One region of the Rhodococcus sp. MTM3W5.2 genome, then DNA from elsewhere that is predicted to be linked to it. Evidence: riboswitches for the same ligand, from Rfam matches in the RefSeq annotation. Region 1 holds a riboswitch; each other region holds the start of a gene.
The links. Region 1 has a riboswitch for S-adenosylmethionine ahead of BTZ20_RS07500 (bifunctional o-acetylhomoserine/o-acetylserine sulfhydrylase). Riboswitches for the same ligand answer to the same signal wherever they lie in the genome.
Positions count from the first base shown of each region.

Region 1 (7,030 bases):
CATCCTGTGCCCCGGCGCCGCGCGGGTCACGAGTAGTCGGCTACCCGATCCCGGTCGACTCAGGCCAGGTCCCCGACCACCATCTCGGCGCTGCGCAGCAGCGCACCCGAGGCCGCCAGCTCGACGGCGGCCCCGATCTCGGGGGCGAGGAACCGATCCGGGCCGGGTCCGCCGACGCGGGCCCGGATCGCGTCCCGCACCGCGGCAGTCGCAGGCGACGGACGCAGCGGTGCCCGCAGGTCGAGCCCCCGCGCCGCGGTGAGCGCCTCGATCGCGAGCACCCTCGTCAGACCGTCGATCGACCGGCGGAGCTTGCGCGCGGCCGACCATCCCATCGACACGTGATCCTCTTGCATGGCCGAGGAGGGTATCGAGTCCACGCTCGCAGGCGACGCCAGCCGCTTGAGCTCCGAGACGATCGCGGCCTGGGTGTACTGCGCGATCATGTGCCCGCTGTCCACCCCGGGTCGGCGGCCAGGAACGGGGGCAGGCCGTGGCTGCGCGCGGTGTCGAGGAACCGATCGGTTCGGCGTTCGCTCATGCCCGCCACATCCGCGACGACGATGGCGAGGAAGTCCAGCACGTATGCCACCGGTGCGCCGTGAAAGTTGCCGTTCGACTCGACCCGGCCGTCGAGGGTCACCACCGGGTTGTCGATGGCACTCGCGAGCTCGCACGCCGCGACCCGTTCGGCGTGCGCGAGGGTGTCCCGGGCAGCGCCCGCGACCTGTGGCGCGCACCGCAGCGAGTAGGCGTCCTGGACCAAGGGCAGTCGGGGTGGCGTGACTGGCGACGATCTCCGAGCCCGCCAGCAGCCGGACCATGTTCGCCGCCGCCGCGGCCTGCCCGGGATGCGGGCGCAACGCCTGGAGATCGGCGGCGAACACGCGGTCCGTGCCCATCAGCCCCTCGACGCTCATCGCCGCCGTGATGTCGGCCAGCGGCAACAACCGGCGCAGGTCGTCGCAGGCGAGCACCAGCATGCCGAGCATCCCGTCGGTGCCGTTGATGAGCGCGAGGCCCTCCTTCTCCTCGAGGACCAGCGGGTAGATCCCCGCCGCGGCCAGCGCGTCGGCGGCAGGCAACTGCTCCCCCGCGGCGTCTCGGACCAGGCCCTCCCCTGTCACCGCGAGCGCCGTGTGCGCGAGCGGCGCGAGGTCGCCCGAGCAGCCGAGGCTGCCGAATTCGGGGACCACGGGCGTGATCCCGGCCGACAGCAACGCGGCATAGGTGTGCGCCACCGCGGGTCGTGCGCCGGTGCGACCGGTCGCCAGCGTGGCCAGGCGCAGCAGCATCATCGCGCGCACCACCTCGCGTTCGACCTCCGGTCCGCTCCCCGCGGCGTGCGAACGGATCAGGCTGCGTTGTAGCTGGGCCCGCAGCTCCGGCGGGATGTGCCGGGTGGCCAGCGCGCCGAAACCGGTGGACACTCCGTACACCGGACCGAAGTCCCGCGCGAGCGCCTCGATGTGCGCCCTGGTCGACGCCATGGCCGAAACGGCCTGATCCGACAGTCCCACCGCAGCGCCGGAACGGGCCACACGCAGCACCTGTCCCGGCGTCAGGGGGCCGACGCCGACCAAGACCGGTCCGTGACTGTCCACCGCGGGCTCCTCCGTCGGGAAGCGAGCTGCTGCTCACATCCTCCCGCCGAATCGGGCGCGGCGCGGGGGAATCGCCGTCAGGACGGCTGATGCACGAGTTCCGGCTCCGATTCCGGCTGCGGACGGACGAAGCGGACGTAGGCGAGGGTGAGCAGGATCAGCCACACGGCCCCGACCACCAGCGCCACCCTGGTGTCCGCGGAGAAGGCGAGGACGACGATCACGAAGACCAGGAAGGCGATCGCCAACATCTGCCCGTACGGCCAGAACGGCACAGGGAACTTCAGCTCCGCCGTCTCCTCCGCGCTCATCCGGCGCCGCGACCGGTACTGCGACAGCAGGATCATCAGCCAGACGAAGATCGTGGCGAAGGTGGCGATGGAGGCGATCACGAGGAAGACGGACTCCGGGATCGCGTAGTTCAGCAGCACCCCGACCAGCAGGGCCACGGTCATGATGACCACCGTCATCCACGGCACGCCGTTGCGCGAGACCCGCCGCATGATCGCGGGCGCCTGCCCGCGTTCGGCCATGCCGAACATCATCCGGCCCGCGCCGAAGATGTCGCTGTTGATCGCGGACAGCGCCGCCGTGATCACCACGATGTTCAGCACGGTCGCGGCGGGCCCGATGCCGAGGCCCTCGAAGATCTGAACGAAGGGGCTGCCGTCGGTGCCGATGCTCTGCCACGGGTTGATCGCCATGATGACGGCGAGGGTCAGCACGTAGAACAGCATGATCCGGATCGGCACCGTGTTGACCGCGCGGGGGATGGTCCGCTCGGGATCCTGCGCCTCGCCCGCCGTGACACCGATGATCTCGGTCCCGCCGAAGGCGAAGACGACGATCGCGAAGCAACCGACGAAGCCGCCGAAGCCGGTCGCGAAGAACCCGCCCTCGGACCACAGCTGGCTGATCCCCGTGCTGGTGTCGTGGATCCCGAAACCGAAGATCAGGATCGCGACACCCGCGGCGATCATCGCCACGATCGCCGCGACCTTGATCAACGTGAACCAGAACTCGAGCTCGCCGAACACCTTGACGCTGAGCAGGTTGATCGCGCCGATGAAGAAGACGATCGCCAGTACCCAGATCCACCGCGGCACGTCGGGGAACCAGAACCCCATGTAGACGCCGAATGCTGTCACGTCCGCGAGGCAGACGACGATCATCTCGAAGGTGTAGGTCCAGCCGGTCATGAACCCGGCGAGCGGCCCGAGGTGCTTGCTCGCGTACTCGCCGAAGGAGCCCGACACCGGGTTACTCACGGCCATCTCGCCGAGGGCGCGAAGCACGATGTACACCGCCAGGCCACCGATGAGGTAGGCCAGCAACACCGACGGACCGGCCTGTTGGATCGCCGCGGCGGAGCCGTAGAAGAGTCCCGTCCCGATCGCGGAGCCGAGTGCGATGAACCGGATGTGCCGGGCGGTGAGACCTCGGGTCAGCGCCGTGGCGGCGGCTTTCACTATCGGTCTCCCTGCGAGGTACTCGAATACTCGGGCGATGCCAAGAACTTGATGATTGCGACCAGGAGCCTAGCCCTGTAATGCAGGTCACCCGCCGTCGCCGGGTCCCGCAGGGGCCTCGGTCACACCGAAACGCCGCCCTAGCTATCAACCCTTCGATCCGAGCCGCTAATATCGGGGCGGTCATGAGTACCAGCATCAAGCCCCGGCTAGCTGGTCGGCAACCCTCCATCCGCGGTGGGGTGCCCCGGGTGATGACCGGGTTGTCCGAGAAACAGTTCGGATGACAAGCGCGGGTCCGTCGGGACGGACCCACAAACCGGGCCACGACCCACCGGAGGTTCACCATGTGTTGTTGTCGCAGATAGGACCCACTCTTGCCCCCTGGCGCCTGAGCTGCGCCGATCTCCCCCAATTTCTTGGAGTAGACAACACATGAGCGAGAACACCCCCGTCACCGACCCGACCGCGGCCTGGAGCTTCGAGACCAAGCAGATCCACGCGGGCCAGACGTCCGACGCGACCACCAACGCCCGGGCTCTGCCGATCTACCAGACCACCTCGTACACGTTCAACAACACCGACCACGCGGCGGCGCTGTTCGGACTCGCCGAGCCGGGCAACATCTACACCCGGATCATGAACCCCACCCAGGACGCGGTCGAGCAGCGGATCGCCGCGCTCGAGGGGGTGTCGCGGCGCTCCTGCTGGCCTCGGGTCAGGCCGCCGAGACCTTCGCCATCCTCAACCTGGCCGAGGCAGGCGACCACATCGTCTCCAGCCCGCGCCTGTACGGCGGCACCTACAACCTCTTCCACTACACGCTGCCCAAGCTCGGCATCACGGTCAGCTTCGTGGAGGACCCCGACAACCTCGAGCAGTGGCGTGCGGCCATCCAGCCGAACACCAAGGCCTTCTTCGGCGAGACCATCTCCAACCCGAAGAACGACGTCTTCGACATCCCCGGCGTCTCGGCGGTCGCGCACGAGAACGGCATCCCGCTGATCGTGGACAACACGGTCGCCACCCCGTACCTGATCCGGCCGCTCGAGCACGGCGCGGACATCGTGGTGCACTCGGCGACCAAGTACCTCGGCGGGCACGGCACGGCGATCGCGGGCGTCATCGTCGACGGCGGCAACTTCGACTGGACCCAGGGCAGGCACACGAACTTCACCACGCCCGATCCCAGCTACCACGGCGCGGTGTTCGCCGACCTCGGCGCGCCCGCATTCGCGCTCAAGGCCCGCGTGCAGCTCCTGCGCGACGTGGGCGCAGCGGTCTCGCCCTTCAATGCCTTCCTCATCAGCCAGGGCCTGGAGACGCTGAGCCTGCGCATCGAGCGACACGTCGAGAACGCCCAGCGGGTCGCCGAGTTCCTGCAGGCCCGGCCCGAGGTCACCTCGGTCGCCTACGCCGGCCTGCCCTCCTCGCCCTGGTACGAGCGCGGCCAGAAGCTCGCACCGAAGGGCGCGGGCGCGATCGTGGCGTTCGAGCTGGCCGGCGGGGTCGACGCGGGCAAGAACTTCGTCAACGCCCTCACCCTGCACAGCCACGTCGCCAACATCGGCGACGTGCGTTCGCTCGTCATCCACCCCGCCTCCACGACGCACTCGCAGCTGACCGCCGAGGAGCAGCTGGCGTCGGGCGTGACCCCCGGCCTGGTGCGGCTCGCCGTCGGCATCGAGGGCATCGACGACATCATCGCCGATCTCGAGGCCGGTCTCGCGGCGGCGGCATCTTGACAGTGCGCTCCGAGTCAGACGCCCGTTCGGCGCGGCCTCCGCGGGGGCCCTACCGGCCCTCGCGGGGTTCCCGCCGCCGAACGGGCGGTTGACGGGCATCGGTATCGGCGCTCTCCGACTGGAGAGCGGCGTCGTCCTGCCCGATGTCACCCTCGCCGTGCAGGCCTGGGGTGAGCCGAACGCCGACCTCGACAACATCGTGCTCGTCGAGCACGCGCTGACCGGCGACTCGCACGTCTCCGGTCCCGTCGACGACGAGCACCCGTCGCCGGGCTGGTGGAACGGGATGATCGGCCCCGGCGCGCCCATCGACACCAACGAATGGTGCGTACTGGCCACCAACGTCCTCGGCGGCTGCCGTGGCACGACCGGGCCCGCCTCGCTCGACCCGGACGGCCGGGCCTGGGGATCACGCTTTCCGGAGATCTCGATCCGCGACCAGGTCGAGGCGGAACTCGCGCTGGCAGACGCGCTGGGCATCGACCGGTTCGCTGCGGTGGTCGGCGGCTCGATGGGCGGCATGCGGACCCTCGAATGGACTGTCGGCCACCCCGACCGCGTCCGGTCCGCCCTGATCCTCGCGGTCGGGGCACGGGCGACCGCAGACCAGATCGGCACCCAGACCACCCAGATCGCCGCGATCACCGCCGACCCCGACTGGCAGGGCGGCGACTATCACGGCACGGGACGGGTGCCACGCGCCGGACTCGGGATCGCCCGACGGATCGCGCACCTGACCTACCGCACCGAGGACGAACTCGACACCCGGTTCGGCAACGCCCCGCAACCAGGCGAGGACACCTGGCAGGGCGGCCGGTACGCGGTGGAGAGCTACCTCGAGCACCAGGCCGAAAAGCTGGTCACCCGCTTCGACCCCGGCACCTACGTGCTGCTCACCGAGGCGATGAACCGTCACGACGTCGGTCGTGGCCGCGGCGGCATCGAGGCCGCCCTGGCCTCCACACCCGTCCCGGTGATCGTCGGCGGCGTCGACTCCGACCGGCTCTACCCACTGCGCCAGCAGGAGGAACTCGCCGAGCATCTGCCCGGGTGCGACGGGCTGCGCGTGGTGAACTCCCGATACGGCCACGACGGCTTCCTCACCGAGGCCGAATGGGTCACCAAGCTGCTCGGCGAGACCATGGCGCTGGCCCGGGCGGGCCGTAGCTCCGCCCGGTAGGTCGAATCTCACAGGGCCGAGACGGATGGACTGTCGGCCACCTCACCGCGGCGACGTACCGTCACGACGTCGGTCACGGCCGTGACGGCATCGAGGCCGAATGGGTCACCAAGCTACTCCGCGAGACCGCGGGATCTGGCCAAAATCGACAGCATCGGGGCCGCGGCCGGGCAACCCGGATCAGAGCAGCGAAAAGTTTTCGGATTGCCCTCATCCTGGACGCTTGATCGATAACATTCCCGCCGTGTCAACACCAACGATCAACCTCAGCACCCCCGTCGAGCAGCTCGCGACCGACGCCACCCTGATGGCGGTCACCGCTGAGCCGGTCACCCGCAGCGTCGTCGCGTTTCCGCCGACTGACGGGCGTCTGACCGAGATCCGCATCGGCACGCTCCAGCTCGAGGGCGGTGGCGTCCTACCGGACGTCACCGTCGCCCTGCAGTGTTGGGGCACCCCCAGCCCGGAGCTCGACAACATCGTGCTCGTCGAGCACGCGCTGACCGGCGACTCGCACGTCACAGGCCCCGCCGACGACGAGCACCCGTCGCCGGGCTGGTGGAACGGCATGGTCGGCGCCGATGCCCCCATCGACACCAACGAATGGTGCGTGCTCGCGACCAACGTGCTCGGCGGCTGCCGCGGCACCACCGGGCCGAGCTCGCTCGCACCCGACGGGAAGCCGTGGGGATCACGCTTCCCCCTGATCTCCGTCCGCGACCAGGTCGCGGCGGAGGTCGCCGTGGCCGACGCGCTCGGCATCAGGCAATTCGCCTCCGTCGTCGGCGGGTCGATGGGCGGCATGCGCGTCCTCGAATGGACGATCGGCCACCCCGACCGCATCGGCTCGGCCCTGGCCCTTGCGATCGGCCCGCGCGCGACCGCGGACCAGATCGGCGGCCAGACCACCCAGATCGACGCCATCACCACGGATCCGAACTGGCAGGGCGGCGACTACCACGGCACCGGCAGGAGCCCGGACTCCGGACTGAGCATCGCCCGCCGGTTCGCGCACCTGTCGTACCGCGGCGA
Region 1 is NZ_CP019572.1:1,630,528-1,637,557, reverse strand. It holds partial or broken gene BTZ20_RS29730 (aromatic amino acid lyase) at 60-766, opposite strand; partial or broken gene BTZ20_RS29725 (aromatic amino acid lyase) at 795-1,604, opposite strand; gene BTZ20_RS07505 (amino acid permease) at 1,682-3,073, opposite strand; SAM riboswitch class IV at 3,255-3,372, shown strand; partial or broken gene BTZ20_RS07500 (bifunctional o-acetylhomoserine/o-acetylserine sulfhydrylase) at 3,509-4,818, shown strand; gene BTZ20_RS07495 (homoserine O-acetyltransferase MetX) at 4,907-5,998, shown strand; gene BTZ20_RS07490 (homoserine O-acetyltransferase MetX) at 6,306-7,030, shown strand, end outside.

Region 2 (7,030 bases), 2.1 Mb from region 1:
CAGAACTCCTGGACCGGGTCAGGGAGCGATTGTCGCGGACGTCGGCGCAGCCCAGCCCGGCGATGGTGGCCGCCGCGATCCGGGCGGAGGCCTCCGGGGTGCTCGGGGACACGGACCTGCTCGACGCGCTGCAGGTGCTGCAGACCGAACTCACCGGTGCTGGAGCGCTGGAACCGCTTCTCGCGCAGCCGGATATCTCCGATGTCCTGGTCACCGCGCCGGACCAGGTCTGGGTGGACCGCGGCTCCGGTCTCGAGCGCGCACCGGTCCGGTTCGCCGACGAGGCCGCGGTGCGGCGGCTGGCGCAGCGCCTCGCGCTGGCGGCGGGCAGGCGACTCGACGACGCCCAGCCCTGGGTGGACGGCCGCCTCCCTGCGGCGGCGGGGGCCGGGTTCGGGGTCCGGTTGCATGCGGTGCTCGCCCCGCTCGCGTACGGCGGGACCTGCGTGTCGTTGCGGGTGCTGCGCCCAGCGACGCAGGGTCTCGACGCGCTCTGCTCGGGCGGCACGGTGCCCACCGAGGCCCGTGAACTGCTCGTGCGGATCGTCGCCGCCCGACTGGCGTTCCTGGTCGTCGGCGGCACGGGCGCGGGCAAGACCACCCTGCTCGCCGCGCTGCTGGCACAGGTCGACCGTCGTGAGCGGATCGTCTGTGTGGAGGACGCGGCCGAGCTGGCACCGACTCACCCGCACGTGGTGCGCCTGGTCGCCCGCGCGCCGAACGTCGAGGGGGTCGGCGAGGTGACGGTCCGGCAACTGGTGCGGCAGGCGCTCCGGATGCGGCCGGATCGCATCGTGGTCGGGGAGGTGCGCGGCGGCGAGGTGGTGGACCTCCTCACCGCGTTGAACACCGGCCACGACGGCGGGGCCGGCACCGTGCACGCGAACTCGCCGGAGGAGGTGCCGGCCCGGTTGGAGGCGTTGGCAGCGCTCGGCGGTCTGGACCGCGCCGCCCTGCACAGCCAGCTCGCGGCGGCGGTGCAGGTGGTGCTGCACGTACACCGTGCGGCGGACGGCAGGCGCAGGCTCGCTCAGATCGGCGTGCTGGATCGGGACGAGCGTGGGCAGGTCGGCGTGCTGCCGGCATGGACCCCGACCGCCGAGAGCTGTCCGGGAGCGCACCGCCTCGCGGACCTGCTCGAGCGACGCGGCGTCGGGGTGGGGTCGTGGTGATCGCGGCGCTGACGGTCTCCGCGCTCGCGCTGGTCGTCGCGCCGACCACCCGGACGATGGCGAGGCTGAGCCCACGGCGTCGCGGCGCCGGGCCGAGGGGGCATGCCCGGTTGTGGGCGGCCGTTGTGCTCGGATCGATTGCCGCCGTGATGATCTACGCGCCGACGGTGGGGTGTGCGGGTGCCGCGCTCGCGCTGACGACCGCATATCGACGCGCACGTCGTCGCCGCGAGGGCACGCGGAACGCGGAACTGCGCGGGCTGCTCGGCTGCCTGGAGGCGGCGACGGGGGAGCTGCGGGTTGGCGCCCATCCGGCGAACGCCTGCACCACGGCGGCGAGGGAATCGAGTGGTGCGGCGGCTGATGCGTTCCTGGCCGCCGCGGCCCGCGCCCGGCTCGGGGGCAGCGCCGCCGACGGATTGCAGGGCGCCGGAAGCGCGATCGACATCGAGTTGGCGCGGGTGTCGGCGGCATGGCGGGTGGCCGATCGCTACGGCGTGGCGCTGGCGGACCTGCTCGATGCGGTCCGTGCGGACCTGGTGGGGCGCATCAGGTTCCGGGACCGGGTGGAGGCGGGGCTGTCGGGGGCAAGGGCCACGGCAGCGGTGCTTGCCTGCCTGCCGTTGCTGGGGATCGCGCTGGGCCAGTTGATGGGCGCGAGCCCGCTGCGGGTCCTGCTGTCCGGCGGCCTCGGGGGGACGCTGCTGGTGCTCGGCACGTTGTTCGTGTGCGCCGGCCTGCTCTGGACGGACCGCATCACCGGGCGGGTGACCCGATGAGCGCCGCGGTGGCGGTGCTGTTCGCGGCGGCCGCGCTCGCCGCTCCCGGTGCCGGCTCGGCGGCGACGCGGCTGCGGGGGCCGGTGGCGGCACCCCATGGGCGGATCGAGCACACGCGGCACCGCGAGGCCACCGACCCCATGGCGATCGCCGCCGGATTCGACCTCTTGGCCGCGTGCCTGCAGTCGGGGATGCCCGTCGCCACCGCGGCGGAGGCGGTCGCGGTGTCCGCTCCGGAGCCGCTGGGCGGCGCGCTCGACTCGGCCGCGAGCCTGCTGGCCCTCGGCGCGGAGCCCGAGATCGCCTGGGAGCGTGCGGCGGCGCACTCGGAGACGGAGGGGCTCGCGCGGATGGCTCGCCGCTCCTCGCGGTCCGGCGCGGCCTTCGCGGGTGCGGTGGCCGAGTTGGCGGCGCGGCGCAGGCTCGCGCTCGAGGATCGGGCGGTGGCCGCGGCGGAGCGGGCGGGTGTGCTGATCAGTGGTCCGCTCGGGCTGTGCTTCCTCCCGGCCTTCCTCTGTCTCGGAATCGTCCCGGTGGTGGTCGGTCTGGCCACCCGGGTGCTGAGCGGGGGTGTGCTGTGAGCCCGCGCAGCCGAAGGGCCGACAGACCCCGTCGCGGAGATACCGCGATGGTGATCGAGAGGGGGGAACATCATGGTGACCAAGGGGATTGGTGTGCTGCGCACCCGATTGCTGCTCGCCGCGGCCGCCGAGGACGGCATGTCGACCGCGGAGTACGCGATCGGCACTATTGCCGCGGCGGCATTCGGGGCGGTGCTGTATTCGGTGGTGACGGGCGACTCCATCGTGACGGCGCTGACCGGGATCATCGACAAGGCGCTGAACACCGCGGTCTGAACGATGTCGGTGCGGTGACGGTAGAGGCCGCGATCGCGATCGCCTCGATCACGGTGGTCGTGGTGCTGTGCCTGGGTTCCTTTCTCGCGGTGTCCGCGCATGTTCGTTGCGTGGACGCCGCGCGGGAGGCGGCCCGGCTCGTCGCGCGCGGCGACCGGGCGGAGGCGATCCCCGCGGCGCAGCGGGTGGCTCCGCGGGGTGCGCGCATCACGGTGCGGGAGGTCGACGGGTTCGCCACGGCGGCGGTCGAGGTCGCGGTGCCGCTGCTGCCTGCACTCGACGTCTCCGCGGAAGCGGTTGCCGCCGTGGAGGACCCGGGCTCCGCAGGGTCGCCATCGGAGTCGTTGCCGAGGGGAGCCGGCGGGTGAGGGGCGAACGCGGAGCGGCGACCGTCCTCGCCTGCTGGGCGATGCTGGCGCTGATCGCGGTTGCGGCCCTGGTGATCCACCTCGGCTCCGCGGTGTCGGCACGGCACCGGGCGCAGTCGGCCGCGGACCTGGCGGCACTCGCGGCCGCGGCCGCCCTCGAGCGCGGCACGGAGGCGGCCTGCGCCGAGGCGACCACGATCGCCGGGCGGATGCGGGGGACGGTCCGCGACTGCCGGATCGAGGACTGGGACGTGGTGGTGACCGTCGGGGTCAGGCTGCCGCTACCGGCCGTCGGGGTGGTGATGCCGTCGCCGCGGCCAGGGCGGGCCCGGTCCCGTAGCGGCGTATCCCGGTGCGTCCGCCGGCGAACACCCTTACCCGATCGCAAACTTGAGCCTCACCTCACAGCAACCAATCGGTTGGTTGGGTTGACGAGCGATTCGGGTGGACCTAATTTTCTGTCCACGGTCATGAGTATCAGCGTCAAGCCCCGGCTCGCTGATCGGCAACCCTCCAGTGCGGCGGGGTGCTCCGGGTGACGACCGGATGGCGGTCATCCGACGCCATAAGCGCTCAATTCAGTCCTCGAAGGGGATACCCATGTCCGCAGTTCAGCTCGCCCCGGCGGCCCTCTCACCGCAGCTCCCGGCCGCCGAAGTCGTCGTCCCCGAGATCCCGCTGACGGATCTGGTCGTCGTCGCCGATCGATTCCGTGGCTTCACCGATGGCACACGCGTCCACACCGTGTCGGGTCTCGTCGCCGCACTGCGCGGCGGCGCGTTCAGGAACGTGCGCACCGACCTGACCATCAGGCTCGGGCAGGGGATCAAGCGGCACGACAAGGAATACGTCGAGCACGTCGCGTCGATCCATGCCCCGGCCGCGGAGGTTCGCCTGCTCGGCGACATCGCCGCCCCTGCGCCGCGCCATCACGTGCACAAGTACCAGGAGACCAACGTCCTCATCGCCAATCTGGCGCGCGCCGAGGACGGGAGCTTCACCTCCGACCTCCGGATCGACGGGGACAACGAGCTGCTCATCGATCATCAGACCGGCGAGCACGTCCAGGGGCTGGTGATCGTCGAGGCGGCACGGCAGCTGTTCCTCGGGGCCTTCGAGCTCGAGTACGGCAACCGCTCGCCCGAACAGCACTACTACGTCGTGTGGAACTCGATCGATCTGTCGTTCAAGACCTTCCTGTTCCCGTTGCCCGCATCGCTGCGTGCAAGGTTCGGAGCCGTGTCGATCCAAGATCCGGCCAAGCTGCAGTTCACGATCGACATCGAGGTGACCCAGTTCGGCCGCAGCGTCGCGACCGCGACGATCTCGTTTGCCGCGCTGGAGAACTCGACGATCAGCCAGATCGAGCGGCGCAAGGCGGCGAAGGCCATCGAGGCCTTCCTCGGGGTCACCGCGTGACGCACACCGGCTCCCGGCCCGTTCAGGTCGCCTTCTTCGACGTCGACGAAACGCTGATCACCGTCAAGAGTATGTTCGCGTTCCTCGAGCACTGGCTGCGCGAGCGGGGCGACGACGGCAGCGAGTACTCGAGGCTGCTCGCCGCACTGCGGCGGGCGTCGGATGAGGGCGCCCCGCGGGAGGAGGTCAACCGGAGCTACTACCGCACGTTTCGGGGTGTGCCACTCGTCGAGCTGGAGGAATCGGGTCGCCGGTGGTACCGGGAATTCGAGTCCACCGCCGCCCCGTACTACGCGGACACCCTCGCCGCGCTGCGCGACCATCGCGACGCCGGTGCCGCGATCGTGCTGCTGTCGGGCTCGTTCGCGCCAGCACTGGGGCCGATCGGGGAGGCCGTCTGCGCCGACCGGATCGTGGCGAGCCGCCCGGTCACCGACGGCCATGGGGTGCTGACCGGTGAGGTCGAGCGGCCGATGATCGGGAAGGCGAAGGCGGAGGCGGTCACCTCGGTACTGGAGGAACTCGGGATCGACACCGGGAACAGTTACGGGTACGGCGACCACGACAGCGACCTCGCCTTCCTCGAGGCGGTCGGGCACCCGGGGCTCCGGGGCAGCGATCCGGTACTCCGGGCGCACGCGGCCAGGAATCGGTGGCGGGTACTCGGCAGCGCGACCACCGGTCTGGCCGGAGCCGTCCCGCTGCTCGCCGCCACCAGCACAGGACAGCGAGGTCTTCGATGACAGAACGGGTTTCGGCCGAATCCAGGCTCTACGAGCTCACCCCCACCACGCAGGGCCCGCTCTATCCGCCCAGTGAGGCGGTCGACCGCGAAGGCAATTTCGTCGTGGTCGGGTGGATCACCCGGGACGCCGGCGACGGCTCCGTCAGGCGGGACTGGGGGAGTGCGATCGTCGATGCGGCGACCCCGGTTCCCGAGTTCGGGGGCGTGGAGCCGTACACGATCGTGCGCGAACTCGGCGCGGAGCTGTCGGCGGAGGACGGGGCGACGGTGCTCCACACCCTCCCGCTCCCGTTGCCCGCCAACAACTATCCGATCGTGTTCGCGCCCGATCAGGTCCCTGAGGCCGCGCAGGTCCGGCGGCCCAGCTATGCGTTCCACGAGACGCCGATCCCGGACCTCCGGCACGAGGACGGTAGGCGTCTGACCCAGCCGGTCACCCTCGGGACTGGCTGCGGGCGCGGGGCACCGTGCGGGTGGGGGTCAGCGCGGACGGCAGGCACGGCGAGTTCTTCTTCGAGTTCTCGGGCCTGATCCCGGAGTCGCTGTACACCGTGATGTCGCTGCGCCAGCGGGACCTGGACCCGGCCGCGCCGACGCGCCCCGGGCCACTGGGGGTGCCGAACGTGTTCGTCACCGACCGTGACGGTCGCGCGACGTACCGGGCCTCGCTGCCGAACGCGTTCCCGGCCGCGGACAGCCCGGGGGCCAATCGCATCGTCAGCGTTGTGGTGCTCTGGCAGAGCTACCAGCAGAACTACGGCGGCGCGATCGGTCAGTTCGGGCTCGGCGGCGACATCCATGCGCAGTTGAAGATCCCGGTTCCCGGCTTCGAGGAGTTCACCACCAGGGCCTGAGCCCGGGCGCATGCCATCGGCCGAACGGTAGGCCGGCGAGACCACCGTGGAATGGGTGGTGTCGCCGGCCTTGCCGTCTTGCTACCTCGAGGAGAAGCTCATCAGTGGTGGAACAAGCGGGTTCCGGTGTGGATGAGGGTCAATCCCAGCTCTCGGCATGCATCCACGACTTCGCCGGTTCGGGTGGAGCCGCCGGGTTCGACGATGTAGCGCACCCCGAGTCGGTTTGCGTGGTCGATGTTGTCGCGAAACGGGATGTATCCGTCCGAGACGAGGGTGGCATCGGTGAGTCGAGCGAGCCATCCCAGACGGTCGGCATCCTCCACCTCTGCGACCTGCGCGGCCGAGGTCACCTGAGCGGTGAGCGCCGTTCGCTGGGAGTCCGTCACAGCGTTCTCAGCAAGGCGGACTTGCCAGTTCAGCCGGTCCTGTCGGGATGTCCCCGCGGCGAATGCGAGTGCCTGGATAGCAGGCAGACGACGCAGCCACCAGATGCCGGCTTTCGTGCCTGCGAGTCGAGTGCAGTCCACTCGGGACTGCTGACCGGCCCCGACGCCTATCGTCATGCCGTCCTTCACGTAGGCCACCGAGTTCGACTGCGTGTAGCGCAGTGTGATCATGCCCAACAGCGCATCGCGGACGGTGTCCGGGCGCGGCATTGAGCCATGCACCACGCGCAGCAGGTCCGCCGTGATCGGTAGCCGATCGCGTTCTTGCTCGAGCACCATCCCGAACACCTCCCGGTGTTCCCATGGCGGCGGCTCGTAGGAGGCGTCTGCCTCGAGAACGAGGAACGTGCCGCGCTTCTTCCGCGCCAGAATCTCCACCGTGCCCGG
Region 2 is NZ_CP019572.1:5,206,696-5,213,725, reverse strand. It holds gene BTZ20_RS23800 (TadA family conjugal transfer-associated ATPase) at 1-1,172, shown strand, start outside; gene BTZ20_RS23795 (type II secretion system F family protein) at 1,169-1,951, shown strand; gene BTZ20_RS23790 (type II secretion system F family protein) at 1,948-2,532, shown strand; gene BTZ20_RS23785 (DUF4244 domain-containing protein) at 2,605-2,808, shown strand; gene BTZ20_RS23780 (TadE family type IV pilus minor pilin) at 2,823-3,176, shown strand; partial or broken gene BTZ20_RS23775 (Rv3654c family TadE-like protein) at 3,218-3,415, shown strand; SAM riboswitch class IV at 3,643-3,754, shown strand; gene BTZ20_RS23770 (AfsA-related hotdog domain-containing protein) at 3,777-4,595, shown strand; gene BTZ20_RS23765 (HAD family hydrolase) at 4,592-5,338, shown strand; gene BTZ20_RS28685 (hypothetical protein) at 5,335-5,871, shown strand; gene BTZ20_RS28680 (hypothetical protein) at 5,814-6,194, shown strand; gene BTZ20_RS23755 (phosphoribosylaminoimidazolecarboxamide formyltransferase) at 6,296-7,030, opposite strand, start outside.
Region 2: another riboswitch for S-adenosylmethionine. It lies ahead of BTZ20_RS23770 (AfsA-related hotdog domain-containing protein); the one in region 1 lies ahead of BTZ20_RS07500 (bifunctional o-acetylhomoserine/o-acetylserine sulfhydrylase).

Region 3 (7,030 bases), 2.1 Mb from region 1:
GTGCCGGTCGCGGTGCACGACAACCGCGGCCTGTCCGGCTTCTACCTCTCGCTCGGCTGGGTGGTGGGCGGCTACCTGCTCGCCGCCGCCATCGGACTGCTCATCGGCGCGCCGAGCACCCTGCGGGAGGCGGGCAAACACATCGCGATCATGGCCGGGTACGCCGCCGTCTCGGGATTCCTCGGCGCGCTCATCACCACGCACCTGCTCGGCACCTTCACCGGCCACCTGCTGCCGCTCTCACTGCTGGGTGCAGGCGTGGTCTTCGCGACGGGCATCTTCACCATGGGGCTGCGGGCGGCCGTCGGGATCCTGGCGGTGCCGCTGGCGATCCTGATCTTCGTCGTGCTCGGGAATCCGAGCGCAGGAGGCGCTTTCGGGTCCAACGTGCTGCCGGGCTTCTACGCCGCCATCGGGCGCTGGATCACCCCAGGGGCAGGCACCGAGGGCGTGCGGTCGATCGTGTACTTCCAGGGCACCGGAGTCGGTCAGCCGATCGTCACGCTCGCCATCTACACCGTGGTCGGGGTCGCGCTGATGCTCGGCTTCGCCGCCAGGAACACCGGGCGCGCGGCCGCAACGGCGTGAGGGCCGCGACACGTCGGCCCGGATGCCGTGCGCGGCCGCCGCGCCGGTCCTACTGTGGGGCATGGCCAGGCTCCTGCACCCGAACGCCGCCCACGTCGCGCGCGTCCTGATCTCCCGTGGCCATCACGGCGTGGTGGTCACCCAGGACGAGTCGACCCACACCGCGGAGGCGGCCGCCGCCGCGCTGGGGGTCGATGTCGGCGCGATCACGAAGTCACTGGTGTTCCTGCTCGACGACGACCCGATCCTGCTGCTGGTCTCCGGCGCCCACAGGGTCGACATCGAGCACACCGGCAAGAGACTCGAGGGCACCTTGACCCGGGCACCCGCCGACACGGTCCGGGAGGTGACGGGCCAGCCGATCGGCGGCGTCGCCCCGGTGGGGCACCCGACGAACCTGCCCACGTACGTGGACGCGGCGCTCGCGCAATACCCCGAACTGTGGGCGGCTGCCGGCCATCCCGCGACCGTGTTCCGCACCACCTTCTCCGAGCTGCTCCGCATCACGGCCGGGCTGGCCATCGACGTCGACTGACCCGGGTCTTATAGTGGGCGAAACAGATCCCTGGAGGCGAAGTGACTGACGGAGTGTGGAGCCGACGACACGTCGACCTGTGCCGCACCTCCGCGAGCCGGTGTCCGCGCTGATCCGACTCGTCGGCACGCACCCGTAGTGCGTGCTTCTCACGCAGCCGAAGATCCGGAGAATCCGTTGTCACAGCCACTCGAGAACCTGCCCAACGCGGCCACCCCCGAGGACCCGATCGGCATCACCGCCGACCAGTACCGGGCGGCGATGCGCCGTTACCCGGCGGGCGTCACCATCGTCACGCTCGACGCCGGGGCTGGCCCGGTCGGCTTCACCGCCACCTCCTTCGCGTCGATCTCGCTGGACCCGCCGCTGGTCTCGTTCAACATCGCGCACAACTCCTCGAGCATCAAGGCGCTGCACGCAGCGGACTCGCTGGTGATCCACCTGCTCGGCGAACACCAGCAGCATCTCGCCCAGCGGTTCTCGCGCAGCGCCGACCAGCGCTTCGCGGACGAATCGTTGTGGAAGCGCCTCGAAACCGGCGAGCCGGTGCTGCACGGCACCCCGATCTGGTTGCGCACCACCGTCCACCAGCTCATCCCGATCGGCGACCACACGCTGGTGATCGGGCTGGTCACGCGCGTGCACGACGAGGACGACGCGGAGGCAGCAGCGGCTCCCCTGCTGTACCACGACGGCCGGTACTTCCGCCCGACCCCGCTCGGCGAATGATCCCGGCGGCGAACATCACCATGCCCACCCCCACCGTCACCTCCCCCGTTCGGAGTGAGTGTCGCAGCTGTCGTTGACCACGACCGGCGCACACCAACACACTCAAAACTGGGAGTTACCCATGGTTGATTCCGCACTGGGACAGCGGGATTCGAATCCCGACCTGATCCTCACCCTGCAGTTCAGCAACACCGGATCCACCGACCGGCAGCAGCTGGTCGCCCTCGCAAACGCACTCCGCGCGACCGCGCAGGAGCTCCTCCCCGGCGTCAGCACCCGGGCCCGGATGGACACCGCGCCTGCGCCTGCCGCCGCTCTCCCGAAGCCGACGGCCATCGACGCTCCGCTGGTCATCGATCTCCCGGCCCGGCAGGTGTTCACCCGCGGCGAGCCGGTCTCGTTGAGCCACACCGAGTTCGAGATCCTCTCCCACCTGGCCCGGCGGCCGCGGGTGGTGGTCTCCAGGCGTCGGCTGCTCGAGCTGAGCGGCACCCTCGGCGAGCGCGAGCGGGCGGGTCGCAGCGTGGACGTCCACGTCTCCCGGGTCCGGATGAAGCTCGGGCGTTACGGCTGGCTGGTGTCCACCGTCCGCGGCACCGGCTACCGCTTCGATCCCGACCCCCGGGTCCGCATCATCACGGAAACCGCGGCGGCCTGACCGGCAAACGGCGGGAGCCATCGACCGGCGTGACCGGACGATGGCTCCCGCCGTCGGATGCCCGCTATGACGCGAGAATGCTTCTGCCGGAGGTCAACCCGAACTGCCCGAGCACCTCGCCGAGCGCCGCCGACGGGCGGGTGACGCCGCGCTCGTGCAGCAGTGGCAGCACGTCGTCCACCACGCGGTCCAGCACGCGGGGCAGGACCAGCGGCAGCAGGGTCACCCCGTCGGCGACGCCCGCCGCGCGGATGTCGGCGATGAGCCCGGCCAGACCGGATGCCGTCCCGACGTAGGAGATCGAGTCGGGCACCCGCACATCCAGGAGCCCACCGTCGAGCAGAGCCAGTTCTCTTCGCGCGGAACGCGAATCATCGCCGAGGAGCACCTCGACGTCGAGCAGCACCGTGACCGAGTCCGGGTCCCGGCCATCGGCCGCGGCGTCTGCCCGGATCCTGTCACGCTGTTGCTGTGCACCGCGGAGGTCGTGCGCTCGGATGCGGACGACGGTGCCGGGAACCGCGGCCAGGTCGAGCTGCGCGTCGGGGTCCGCGGGTGCGGTCAGGTCCACCCAGTAGTCGGTGAGCCCGAGCGGGATCCGGAAGTCGGTGTGCGCCGCGGACGCCGGGTGGTGACCGGCGCCGGACAATTCGACCGCGACATGCAGCGGCCGGGTACGGAAAGACGAATCGATGGACATGGGTCTCCTCGAGAGATGCGTGCGAGCTGGTGAGCTGGGGGCGAGCTCAGCCCAGACACATGCCCGACGCGGTACGGCAGAGATCCACATGCCGACGGCACCACCGGGCGTCAGTCGCCACGGTCGTCAGGGGTGCCATGGCGCGAGTTTACCCGGCGAGGCCCGTGGCGGGGCGGCGGCCGTCCACCAGTTCCCGCAGCGCCGCGACCAGCCGGTCCACGTCGGCGGCGTGGCTGCCAAGGCCGAGGCTCGCCCGGACCGCACCGTCCGGCCTGCCGAGCCGGGCCAGCAGCGGGTGCGCGCAGAACCGGCCGTCGCGCACCCCGATGCCGTGCCGGTCCGAGAGGTAGCTCGCCACCTCGCGGGGCGCGAATCCGTCGACGGCAAAGGTGACTATGCCGACCGAATCCGGCGAGTCGGACCAGATCCGGAGCAGCTCGACGCCGTCGATGCCGCGCAGCCCGTCGACGAGCCGAGCGCACAGGGCACGCTCGTGCAGCTCGGACGCCTCCGCGTCGAGTCCGGCCAACGCCGTGCAGGCCGCCGCGAGCGCCGCGACGCCGAGCACGTTGGGGGTGCCCGCCTCGTGCCGCTGCGGGGCCTGCGCCCAGTCGACACCCTCCGCCGAGACGTCGCGGGTGGCGCCGCCGCCGACCAGGTACGGCTCGGCGGCGTCCAGCCAGTCCCGCCTGCCGATGAGTGCGCCCGCCCCGAACGGCGCGTACAGCTTGTGCCCCGAGAAGGCCAGGTAGTCGACGCCGAGCGAGGCGATGTCCACCCGCCGGTGCGGCAGCAACTGGGCGCCGTCGACGAGGATCCGCGCCCCGCAGGCGTGCGCGACCTCGGCGAGCCGGGCGATCGGCAGTACCTCGCCGGTGACATTGGAGGCGCCGGTGACGGCGAGCAGCGCGGCAGGCTTGCTGCACAGTTCGGCGACGATCCGCTCCACCGTCTCGGCTACGGTGTCCGCGGACCGGACGACCCGCGCTCCGTTCTTCTTCCAGGGCAACAGATTTGCATGGTGCTCGATGTCGAGGACGACGGTCTCACCGGGCACACAGCCGGCGAGCAGGTTCAGCGAGTCGGTGGTGTTCCTGGTGAACACCACCACGTCGTCCGACCGGGCCCCGACGAAACCGGCGACCACGTCGCGGGCTCCCTCATAGCTGGCGGTGGACACCTGCGAGGCGTACCCGGCACCCCGGTGCACGCTGGCGTAGTAGGGCAACAGCTCCTGCACCCGCGCGGTGACCTGAGCCAACGCAGGCGCGCTGGCCGCGTAGTCGAAGTTCGCGTAGGTGCAGGTCCCGCCTCCGGACAGCGGGACGGCCAGGTCGGCCCCGGAGACCTCGGCGAACGGCCGGTCGGTGCAGCGCTCGGCGAAGCGAACGGCGGTGGCAGTGGCGGTGGCGGTGGCGGTGAGAACAGCAGTCATCAGACATCCCTCGGTCAGGGACCCGTGTGCTTGTGGAAGACAACGAGCCCGCGCTTGCCGGGTCCGGTGTTGGACCGCAGCCAGGTCGTCACCCGGGGCACCCCACCGCGGTGGAGGGTTGCCGGCCAGCAAGCCGGGGCTATCTGCTGGCACTCATGACCTACGGCGAGGATGGCAGCCCGGGCTGCGGCTTGTCAACAGCAAGGACCGGCTCGCGTGATCCGCGAGCCGGCCCCTGACGCCCGATGGCTTCTTCTGTTTCGAATGGAATACCTTGGTGTGCAGCCCCTTTGGGTCAGATCAAATAGGCCGCGAGGGACAGCACCGGCACGGTGGGAGCCACCCCAATGCACGGCACCCCCAGCGCGCGCACGTGCTGCACCGCCGCCGCGTCGGCGGCCGAGCAGATCCCGTCGAGCACGTCCTCGGTGGCGATCGCGACGAGCAGGTCGTCGCCGAGCGTCCGCGTGGACTCCAGACCGTGCGCCGCGACCCACCGCTCGGTCTCGACGAAGGCCGCCGGGGTTCCGATGAACAGAACCCGCCGGAGCTGCGGCGGCGCCTGTGTTGTCGTCATGCGATTCCCTTTCCTGGGGTTCGGGTACGCAATCAACTCTCGTCGGGGGCGCCGCTCGTGTCTGTCCGCCGATCGGCGGGTCCGCCGGTGGAACCTCGGGTCCGCCGATCGGTGGACAACTGAGCGCTACGTCACACCAGTGACCCGAGTCACCACCGCCTACTGATCGCAGTGATCAGCCAGAAATCTCACTATTGACTGTTCTGCCAGCCATATCGACTGTAGTGGCGACACACAGCACACCTCGACACTGCACTGAGCGCCACCCAGCCCAGCTATCGGAAGGACGTCAACGATGACCACCCTGGAAGCCCGACCCGTCACCCGCACCCCGCACGGCGGTTTCGACCACGAACACGTCGCCCTCGAGGCCGGTGCGCGCTCGGGCCTCCCGATCACCGTCGCCGTGCACTCCACCCGGCTGGGACCCGCGCTCGGCGGCTGCCGGGTGTGGCAGTACCCGGACTGGCAGGACGGCATGCAGGACGCGCTCCGGTTGTCCGCCGCGATGACCCTCAAGTGTGCGGTCGCGGGCCTGGACACCGGCGGCGGCAAGTCCGTGATCGCCCTGGCGCCGGGCGAGGTCCTCGACGGGGACCGGCGCCGCGCGGCCATGCTCGACCTGGCCGACATCGTCGACGGACTCGGCGGCAGCTACCGGACCGCCGAGGATGTCGGCACCAGCGCGGCCGACATGCAGATCGTCCGGGAACGGACCGCGCACGTCTTCGGCCTGCCCACCGCCGCGGGCGGGATCGGCGAACCGGCCGAGCCCACCGCGGTCGGCGTCTACTCGGCCCTGCGCGCGACGGTCGATCGCGCCTTCCCCGGCTCCGGCCTTGCGGGCATGAGGGTCACGATCAGCGGGCTCGGGCAGGTCGGCTCCCGGCTGGCACGCACGCTCGCCGCGGAGGGCGCCGTTCTCACCGTCAGCGACATCGACCTCGGCAAGCAGGCGCTGGCCGAGGAGCTCGGCGCCCGCTGGGTCCGGCCCGAGGACGCCCCCGCCGTGCCCGCGGACCTCTTCGTCCCTGCCGGTGTCGGCGGCGTGCTCACCGACGAGGTGATCGACGGCCTCGACTGCCGCGCTGTCGTGGGTCCGGCGAACAATCAGCTCGCACGACCGGACGGCGCGGATCGCCTGGCCGCAAGGGGGATCCTGTGGGCACCCGACTTCGTCGCCAATGCGGGCGGCGCCCTGTTCGCGATCCTGGCCGACGGCGAGAACCGGGGCTACGACGAGGTCCTGGCCCGGGTGAACCTCATCGGCAGCACCCTCGGCGAGCTGTTCGACCGGGCAGAGCGCGCGGGCATCACCCCGCTGGCCGCCGCACACGCGGCCGCGGACGAGCGACTCGGTCGCGGCTGAGCGCATCTCCGGGCGTGGTGGCGCGGGCGGCCGTAGGGTCGGGCACGAGGACCGCGCCGCAACGTCTGGAGAAGCCATGCCCGAATCCGAGCCGCCCGCATCCCACCGACAGGACCCCGGCCCGGTCATCGACGCCGGGCGCGCGGCCCGGCCGCCGCTCGTGAAGCCGCGGTTCGGGGTCGCGGACCTGCCCGACCAGCGCGGCCGGACGATCATGGTCACCGGCGCCAACAACGGCCTCGGGCTGCAGGCCGTGACCGCGCTCGCGGGAGCGGGAGCCGGGGTGGTATTGGCCTGCCGCGACCTCGAGCGCGCCGCGAGCGCGCTGGAATCGGTCCGGGCGGCGGGTCGCGCCGCCGGATCGACGGCCGAACACGTGCTGGTCCGGCTCGACCTGGCGGACCTGGCCTCGGTCCGGGCGGCGGCCGAGGAGACCGCG
Region 3 is NZ_CP019572.1:5,154,172-5,161,201, forward strand. It holds gene BTZ20_RS23500 (ABC transporter permease) at 1-588, shown strand, start outside; gene BTZ20_RS23505 (YbaK/EbsC family protein) at 650-1,123, shown strand; gene BTZ20_RS29995 (putative leader peptide) at 1,177-1,236, shown strand; gene dszD (NADH:FMN oxidoreductase DszD) at 1,301-1,852, shown strand; gene BTZ20_RS23515 (winged helix-turn-helix domain-containing protein) at 1,974-2,510, shown strand; gene BTZ20_RS23520 (LLM class flavin-dependent oxidoreductase) at 2,575-3,210, opposite strand; gene BTZ20_RS30000 (putative leader peptide) at 3,257-3,349, opposite strand; gene BTZ20_RS23525 (aminotransferase class V-fold PLP-dependent enzyme) at 3,359-4,645, opposite strand; SAM riboswitch class IV at 4,691-4,806, opposite strand; gene BTZ20_RS23530 (hypothetical protein) at 4,941-5,222, opposite strand; gene BTZ20_RS23535 (Glu/Leu/Phe/Val dehydrogenase family protein) at 5,518-6,591, shown strand; gene BTZ20_RS23540 (oxidoreductase) at 6,668-7,030, shown strand, end outside.
Region 3: another riboswitch for S-adenosylmethionine. It lies ahead of BTZ20_RS23525 (aminotransferase class V-fold PLP-dependent enzyme); the one in region 1 lies ahead of BTZ20_RS07500 (bifunctional o-acetylhomoserine/o-acetylserine sulfhydrylase).